2 regions of the Paraburkholderia sp. GAS38 genome follow, and region 2 is predicted to be linked to the other one. Evidence: riboswitches for the same ligand, from Rfam matches in the RefSeq annotation. Region 2 holds a riboswitch; the other holds the start of a gene.

Region 1 (4,174 bases), on a different contig from region 2:
GGCAGATGCGCCACGGCGCGTGGGTCGGCGGCCAGTCGCCCAGCCGCGCGCGGATGCGCTCGGCGGCTTCGGTCAGCTCGTCGGCAGGCGGCCAGAACAAGTCGCGGCCGCCGAGCGGCGAAGTCTGCGTCGAGGTCGCGTTCATGCTGCGCTCCCGTCCTGATGCCAGAACGGCATGCCGACCACCGGCGTGCTCGCGTGGGCGGTTTCACGTTCGGCCATCGGCCCCGCGAGATAGGCCTCGCGACCCGCTTCGACGCCCAGCGCGAAGGCGCGGGCCATCGCCTCGGGGTGAGTCGCCTGCGACACCGCGGTGTTCAGCAGCACGCCGTCGAAGCCCCATTCCATCACCTGCGCCGCATGCGACGGAACGCCCAGTCCCGCGTCGACGATCAGCGGCACGTCCGGCAGCCGCTCGCGCAGCACCCGCAGGCCGTACGGATTGATCACGCCCTTGCCGGTGCCGATCGGCGCACCCCACGGCATCAGCGCCTCGCAGCCGGCGTCGAGCAGGCGCCGGCCGATCACCAGATCTTCGGTACAGTACGGCAGCACCTTGAAGCCGTCCTTCACCAGCCGAGCGGCCGCTTCGATCAGGCCGATCGGGTCGGGTTGCAGCGTGTAGTCGTCGCCGATCAGTTCGAGCTTGATCCAGTCGGTCTCGAAGACTTCGCGCGCCATATGGGCGGTCGTGACCGCCTCACCGACGCTCTGGCAGCCAGCCGTGTTCGGCAGCACCGGCACGCCGTGGCGTTTGAGCAGGTCGAAAAAGCCGGCATCGGCGCCGCCGTCGTTCATCTGGCGGCGCAGCGCGACCGTGATCATGCCGGGCTTCGCGGCATCGATCGAGTCGGACAGCGACTGCAGCGACGGATAGCGCGAGGTGCCGAGCAGCACCCGGCTCGCAAAGGTTTGGCCGTACAGCGTGAGGGCGTCGGCGGGAATGGGAGCAGTCATCTGAAAATCCTTGTCTCTGGCAATGCGCGGGCCCTGGCCGCAGGCGACCACGTTTGGCCCGCAGGCGAGCGCCGTTTAGCCGCCGGCGACGGGTTGCACGACGTCGAGCTTGTCGCCCGCCTGCAGCGCGCGCGCGGCGTGCTGGGTGCGGGCAACAAAATCGCCGTTCAGCGCGACGGCGAACGGCGGACGCGCGCCGAAGGCAACCAGCGCATCGGCGACGGTCGCCCCGTCGGGGAGCGACAACGGCTTCTGATTGATATGAATGTCCATGGTGTTCAGATACGGTTCAATCGATCACGCAAGTGATGGGCACGACGGCCGATGCAGCCATCTTCGCAACGCTCATGCCGGCACCTGCGCGCAATTCTGTGGATCGAGCCGGGCGAGCTGAAACAGCTCGCTCCAGCGGGCATCGCGCCGCCAGCCGGCGAAGGCGTCGGCATCGCCGATGCGTCCTTCGAGCAGCGCGGCGGCAAAGCGGGCGGCTTCGTCCGCGACTTCCGGCACGATCATGTAGCCATGCCGGTACAGGCCGTTCACGCGCAAGGTCTGCGCGCCATCCCACACCAGCGCCGGACGGTGGTCCGGCAAGGTCGGGCGGCACTGCGAGTTCAATTCGAGAATGCGCGCCTCGCCGAAGCCCGGATGCACCGAGAACGCCGCGCTCAGCAATTCCAGCGCGGAGCGCACGCTGACCGGCGACATGTCTTCGCCTTCCACTTCGGTGGCGCCGATCACGTAGAGATCGTCCTGCTTCGGCGCGATATACAACGGGTAGCGCGGATGCAGCAGGCGCACCGGACGCGTGAGGCCGATACCGGGCGCATGCACGCGGGCGACCTCACCGCGGATGCCGCGCAAGGTGGGCAACACCGCCTTGGCGCCGAGTCCACGGCAATCGATCGTCACGCGGGCCGGCGGCAGGGCGTGATCGGCGACCGGCGTATTCCAGTGCGTCTCGACACCGCGTTCGGCCAGACCCGCGGCAAGCGCGCTGAGCACCTGGCGATTGTCGAGCTGCCCTTCGTGCGGCAACAGCCAGCCTTGCGTGAAACGGCCGGCGAGCGCGGGCTCGGTCGCCCCGAGCTGGGCGCCCGCTAGCGCGACAAAGCCGCCCTCGAGCAGATCCGCCGGCGCATTTGAGCGCACGCGGCGCTCGAACAACGGCGCTTCGGTGCGGTCGGCGTGATGCCAGACGACCAGCGTGCCATTGCGTTGAAAGAACACCGGTTCGGGCAATTCGGCCAGCACGCTCGGCCAGGAGTCGAGCGAGGCGGCGCCGAGGCGCGTGATCAGCAATTCGGCGCTGGCCGCTTCGGCGAGCGGGGCGAGCATCGCCGCCGCCACCCACGCGGCAGCCTGCGAGCCGGCGGCATCGCCGCGCTCGTACAGGGCGACGCGGTGCCCCGCGCCGGCGAGCCGCCATGCAACCAGCCGGCCGCACAGACCACCGCCGATGACGGCGAAATCCGCCTGGGCGTGCGTGCTCATCGCCGTCCCGCCGGCACGCGCAGAGCGGTTTGCGCCATGAGGGGACAAACGAGGCAATAAACTGAAGATTGAGCGGTCATCGTATCCTTTCCGTACGGCAACAGGCGCACGTACCCAAGGACGAAACCGGCTTGCGAGGCCGGCCGGGCAAAAGGCGCATCCAGTGACGGACGCCGCCCGGCGGGGAATGGAAGAAAAGCTGGAAGAAACGCTGACTTCCGGAAACTTCCCGCGCCGGTATTACCCGGATCGGGTGCAAAGGGTCTCTCTCAGCCTCGCCGCGGCGTGTGGCCCGCGCGCAAAGCACCCCTGTTTCGTCGAGAGTCATTAGACCATAAAAGGCGCGCGGGCCGCAAACCGGCGCGGCTGTGCGGCAGCCGCCACTGCCGATTGATGCAGCCGCGCGCGGCCCTCTGGCACAATGCAACGAGCGCACGGCTTCCCGCTTCACGCACGACAGGACAAGCGCCTCGCTGCGTCCGCCGCGATTAATTTTCGCTTAAGGCGCTCGGGCCAGAATCCGGCGACGGGCATCCGGCAACGGACGTCCAGCGTCGTGCGACGGGGTCGAGACGCAAGCCGCAATCGCAATACCGCCGTAGCGCCGACTCGTCATAGGCTGAGCCATCCGAGCCCAGCCATGGCGAAGCGGCCCAAGATGAGCCAGCATTTCTTCAGGATGGTCATGACACCCAATACTTCCCCCGCCGGCACGCTAGAACCGGACGATAAAGTCTCCGCGTGGAGTCTGATCAAGCCCTACTGGGTCTCTGAAGAATGGAAGATCGCCTGGGGACTCCTGATTACGATCATCGTGATCAACCTCGCCAACGTCTGGATCAGCGTCAAGTTCAATAGCTGGAACGGCGAGTTCTTCAACATGCTGCAAAACAAGAGCGTGAAGGACTTCCCCCACCTGATGACGGTTTGGGTCGTCCTGGTTGCGGCGCTGATCGTCCTCTTTGTCTACGGCCGCTATCTGCGTCAGATGCTCGGCTTCCGCTGGCGCCAGTGGCTCACCACCCGCTACCTCGAAGAATGGCTTGGCGACAGCGCCTTCTACCGGATCGAGCGCGACCGCCTCACGGACAACCCCGACCAGCGGATCACCGACGACCTGCAGTCCTTTGCGACCAGCACCCTCTCGCTGACGCTCGACCTGCTCTCGACGGTCGTCACGCTCATTACGTTCGTCACCATCCTCTGGACGCTCGCTGGGGCCTTGACCGTCACACTCGGCGGCATGCCGATCGTCATTCCGGGCTACATGGTGTGGGTCGCCGCGCTCTATGCGCTGGGCGGCTCGTACGTGATGTACAAGCTCGGCCGGCCGCTCGTTTCGATTACGTACCAGCAACAGAAGGTCGAGGCGGATTTTCGCTTCGGCCTGATCCGGGTGCGCGAGAACTCGGAACAGATCGCGTTTTACGATGGTGAGCAGACCGAACGGGCGAACGCACAAAACTTCTTCCAGCGCATTCGCGACAACTGGTGGCGCGTGATGAAGTACACCAAGCGGCTGAGCTTCGTGCTGAGCTTCTACGGCCAGATCGCGTTCATCTTTCCGCTCATTGTCGCGGCGCCCAAGTACTTCACCGGCGCCTTCACCATGGGCGTGTTGATGCAGATCCAGAACTCGTTCGGCACGGTGAGCGATTCGTTCTCCTGGTTCATCAACAGTTACGGCAGCCTGGTCGACTGGCGCGCTACCGTGAATCGTCTG
Region 2 (4,174 bases):
GCGGCGAGGCGGCTGGTTACCGAAAGGAGATTCATGGCACGCTCCTGATGCGTCTGGATGCCGCGACAGTTGATAGTGATGATTGGATGGGCAAAACGGCACCTCCACTTAGCTTACGCCGTGCGGCCGGGCGTCAGGTTGCAAAGTCGTTACCGCTTATTTCAGTGGCTTATTGAGGATGATTTGCCTCTGCCGACACCGTCCGTTCTTCAGCGAGCCTCGTCGGACCGCGGTGAGCGTCGTCCCGTCCGTCCGCAAATGCAAGAGCCCGCCGGTGGCGGGCTCGACGCTGCATCGCAAGCAGGCAAGCGAGCGGGCGGGCGGCGCCTGCTGCATGCGCCGCCTGCTGCCCTTACTGCCGCTGATAAATCTCAGCGCCCTTCTTCATGAACTCGATCGACTTCACTTCCATGCCTTTTTTCAAGGCTTCGTCGTCGGTCACGCCTTGCTGCGCGGCGAACTCGCGCACGTCCTGGGTGATCTTCATCGAGCAGAAGTGCGGGCCGCACATCGAGCAGAAGTGCGCGACCTTGGCCGAGTCCTTCGGCAGCGTTTCGTCGTGGAATTCGCGCGCCTTGTCCGGGTCGAGGCCGAGGTTGAACTGGTCTTCCCAGCGGAACTCGAAGCGTGCCTTCGACAGCGCGTTGTCCCGCACCTGCGCACCCGGATGACCCTTCGCCAGATCCGCCGCGTGGGCCGCGAGCTTGTAGGTGATGATGCCGGTCTTGACGTCGTCCTTGTTCGGCAGACCCAGGTGTTCCTTCGGCGTCACGTAGCAGAGCATCGCCGTGCCGAACCAGCCGATCATCGCAGCGCCGATGCCCGACGTGATGTGGTCGTAGCCGGGGGCGATGTCGGTGGTCAACGGTCCCAGCGTGTAGAACGGCGCTTCGTCGCACCATTCCAGTTGCAGGTCCATGTTTTCCTTGATCAGTTGCATCGGCACGTGGCCGGGGCCTTCGATCATCGTCTGCACGTCGTGCTTCCACGCGATCTGCGTGAGTTCGCCGAGCGTCTTCAGCTCGCCGAGCTGCGCTTCGTCGTTGGCGTCGTAGATCGAACCGGGACGCAGGCCGTCGCCGAGCGAGAACGCCACGTCGTAGGCCTTCATGATTTCGCAGATGTCTTCGAAGTGCTCGTACAGGAAGCTTTCCTTGTGATGAGCCAGACACCACTTCGCCATGATCGAGCCGCCGCGCGAGACGATGCCCGTCATGCGTTTGGCGGTGAGCGGCACGTATTGCAGACGCACGCCGGCGTGGATCGTGAAGTAGTCGACGCCTTGCTCGGCCTGTTCGATCAGCGTGTCGCGGAAGATTTCCCACGTCAGGTCTTCGGCCTTGCCGTTGACCTTTTCCAGCGCCTGGTAGATCGGCACCGTGCCGATCGGCACCGGCGAATTGCGGATGATCCACTCGCGCGTTTCGTGGATGTGCTTGCCGGTGGAGAGATCCATCACCGTGTCGCCGCCCCAGCGGATCGCCCACGTCATCTTGTCGACTTCTTCGCCGATCGACGAGGTCACCGCCGAGTTGCCGATGTTCGCATTCACCTTCACGAGGAAGTTACGGCCGATGATCATCGGCTCGCTTTCCGGGTGATTGATGTTGTTCGGGATGATCGCGCGGCCACGCGCGACTTCTTCGCGCACGAATTCCGCCGTGATGGCCGTGAGGCCGTTCGGACCGAATGCGCTCGCGCCGAATGCTTGCCCCGGATGCTGGCGGCCCATCATCGCGGCGAGCTTTTCGCCGTTCGGGCCGCTCGTCTTCAGGGTCTCCAGATACGCGGCGCGCTGCTGGTTTTCGCGGATCGCGATGTACTCCATCTCCGGCGTGACGATGCCTTTGCGCGCGTAGTGCATCTGCGAGACATTGGCGCCCGCTTTGGCGCGGCGCGGCGTGCGGTGCAGGCCCTGGAAGCGCAGATCGGCGGTGGCGGTATCGGCGGCGCGTTCACGGCTGAAGTCGCTGGAGAGGCCGCTCAGCGCTTCGGTGTCGCCGCGCTCTTCGATCCAGCGCTGGCGCAGTGCCGGCAGACCGGCGCGGATGTCGATCGTGGCGTCCGGATCGGAGTAGGGGCCCGACGTGTCGTAGACGTAGACGGGCGGATTCTTCTCGCCACCGAAGCTGTCCGGTGTATCCGACTGGGTGATTTCGCGCATCGGCACGCGGATGTCGGGGCGCGAGCCAGTGACGTAGATCTTGCGGGAATTCGGCAGCGGGGCGACAGCGGCCGCATCGACGTGAGCGTCGGCGGAAAGGAACTTCGGATTGGCGTTCATGCGGATCTCCATGCAAAGCTATGTGGGGCCGCTAAGCAGGAGACGAGACGGAAGTTGTCGGAATTCGCGAGAGGATGAGGCGGTGCTGCGGTGCGAATTCCGTACGCTTCCCTGCGCTGGCATTATCCAGATCAGGTTCAAAGGGTATTTCTCACCCACGCAGCACAGACCTCCAACCTCTGTGCGACGCAGGACCCCCGCGTTAGCAGCGCACACGATACACCGGCCGCGCGGTGCTTGGCAACCGGTCTTGAAATCGGCGCTGCGCGATCCCTGGCCAGCTTACAGCCGGGGAGGCTTGTCTCGATTAGGCTACGCGGCGTGATGCGCCGCAGCATGAAAGGTGAGGCGGGCTGGTCTGCGGTGCGATGTTCTCACGGGTTTTCGCGTGTCTTTTTCTCCCTCCCCAAAAAATATTTCGGTTCCGTTGTCATAACGGCCGGCGTGGGCCGACAAACGTGCAGATTCCCTGATGGAGCCTGCCATTGACCGGTCACGACGACATTCGCTGAGCTCCGCTACCCGCAGCGCCTCATATTCCTGATTCACGGAGCTTCACATGGCTACCCCTCACATCTCATCCGGCACGGCGCCGCCCGCCGCACCCCCCGCTGCACCGTGCACCGGTCCGATTCACCCGGTGTGGGTTCGCGTCACGCACTGGCTCAATGCGCTGGCCGCAATCACGATGATGCTCTCCGGCTGGCGCATCTACGACGCGTCGCCGATCTTCAAAGGCTTCACCTTCCCGCCATCGCTCACACTCGGCGGCTGGCTCGGCGGAGCGTTGCAATGGCACTTCGCGGCGATGTGGCTGCTGTTCTTCAACGGCCTCGTCTATCTCGCCCTCAACCTGGCGAGCCGGCGTTTCTTTCGCAAGTTTCTGCCGTTGTCGCCGCGCGCCATCCTGCACGACTTCGTCGCCGCGCTGACCGGCAAGTTGTCGCACGCCGATCTGCGCGTCTACAACGCGGTGCAGCGATTCGCCTACGTGTTCGTGGTGTGCGACCTGATCGTACTGGTGCTCTCGGGTCTTGCGATCTGGAAGTCGGTGCAGTTTCCGCTGCTGCGCGAACTGATGGGCGGCTACGACAACGCGCGCATCGTGCACTTCTGTGCGATGTCGTTGATGGCGGCTTTTATCGTCGTGCACCTGGCGATGGTGGCACTCGTCCCGCGCTCGCTGCTCGCGATGCTGCGTGGTCGTTAAGGAAACCTGACATGAACACCCCAGACAAAAAACCGGCCCGGCGCATGCTCTCGAGCCAGCTTGACCGCGAGTCGATCCTGATCGACGCACGCCGTGAACTCTCGATGCCGTCGCGGCGCCTGTTCGGCAGGCAGTTGCTGACGCTCGGCGGCCTGTCGATGCTGACCGGCTGCTCGCTCACCGACGACAAATCGGTGAACGCGTTTCTCACGGCCGTCTCGCGTCTGAACGATCGCGCCCAGGCCTTTATCTTCGATCCGCAGCAACTGGCGCCGACCTACACCGAAGCGCAGATCACGCGGCCGTTCCCGTTCAACGCGTTCTACGACGTCGATTCCGCGCCCGTGGTCGATCCCACGGACTACCGGCTGAAAGTGAGCGGCCTCGTCACCGGCCAGCGCACCTGGAGCTTGCCCGAGCTGTACGCGCTGCCGCACGCCGAGCAGATCACGCGCCACATCTGCGTGGAGGGCTGGAGCGCGATCGGCCGCTGGGGCGGCACGCCGTTCGCCGGTTTCCTGCGCCGCGTCGGCGCCGACACCAGCGCGAAGTACGTCGGCTTCAAATGCGCCGACGACTACTACGAAAGCATCGACATGGCGACGGCCCTGCATCCGCAGACGCTTCTCACCTTCGAATACGACGGCGAGCGTTTGCCCACGAAATACGGCTTCCCGATG

What was found. Region 2 has a riboswitch for thiamine pyrophosphate ahead of thiC (phosphomethylpyrimidine synthase ThiC). Riboswitches for the same ligand answer to the same signal wherever they lie in the genome.
Region 1: it holds a riboswitch for thiamine pyrophosphate, as region 2 does, so the genes downstream of both, P3T42_RS33105 (FAD-dependent oxidoreductase) here and thiC (phosphomethylpyrimidine synthase ThiC) in region 2, are expected to answer to the same signal.

Annotation. Positions count from the first base shown of each region.
Region 1 covers NZ_JBNDJO010000019.1:106,069-110,242, forward strand. Annotated here, with positions in the region: gene thiE (thiamine phosphate synthase) at 1-145, opposite strand, end outside; gene P3T42_RS33095 (thiazole synthase) at 142-957, opposite strand; gene thiS (sulfur carrier protein ThiS) at 1,033-1,230, opposite strand; gene P3T42_RS33105 (FAD-dependent oxidoreductase) at 1,303-2,451, opposite strand; TPP riboswitch at 2,661-2,772, opposite strand; gene P3T42_RS33110 (ABC transporter ATP-binding protein/permease) at 3,137-4,174, shown strand, end outside.
Region 2 covers NZ_JBNDJO010000002.1:411,032-415,205, forward strand. Annotated here, with positions in the region: gene P3T42_RS06030 (hypothetical protein) at 1-35, opposite strand, end outside; gene thiC (phosphomethylpyrimidine synthase ThiC) at 353-2,284, opposite strand; TPP riboswitch at 2,375-2,493, opposite strand; gene P3T42_RS06040 (cytochrome b/b6 domain-containing protein) at 2,844-3,494, shown strand; gene P3T42_RS06045 (molybdopterin-dependent oxidoreductase) at 3,506-4,174, shown strand, end outside.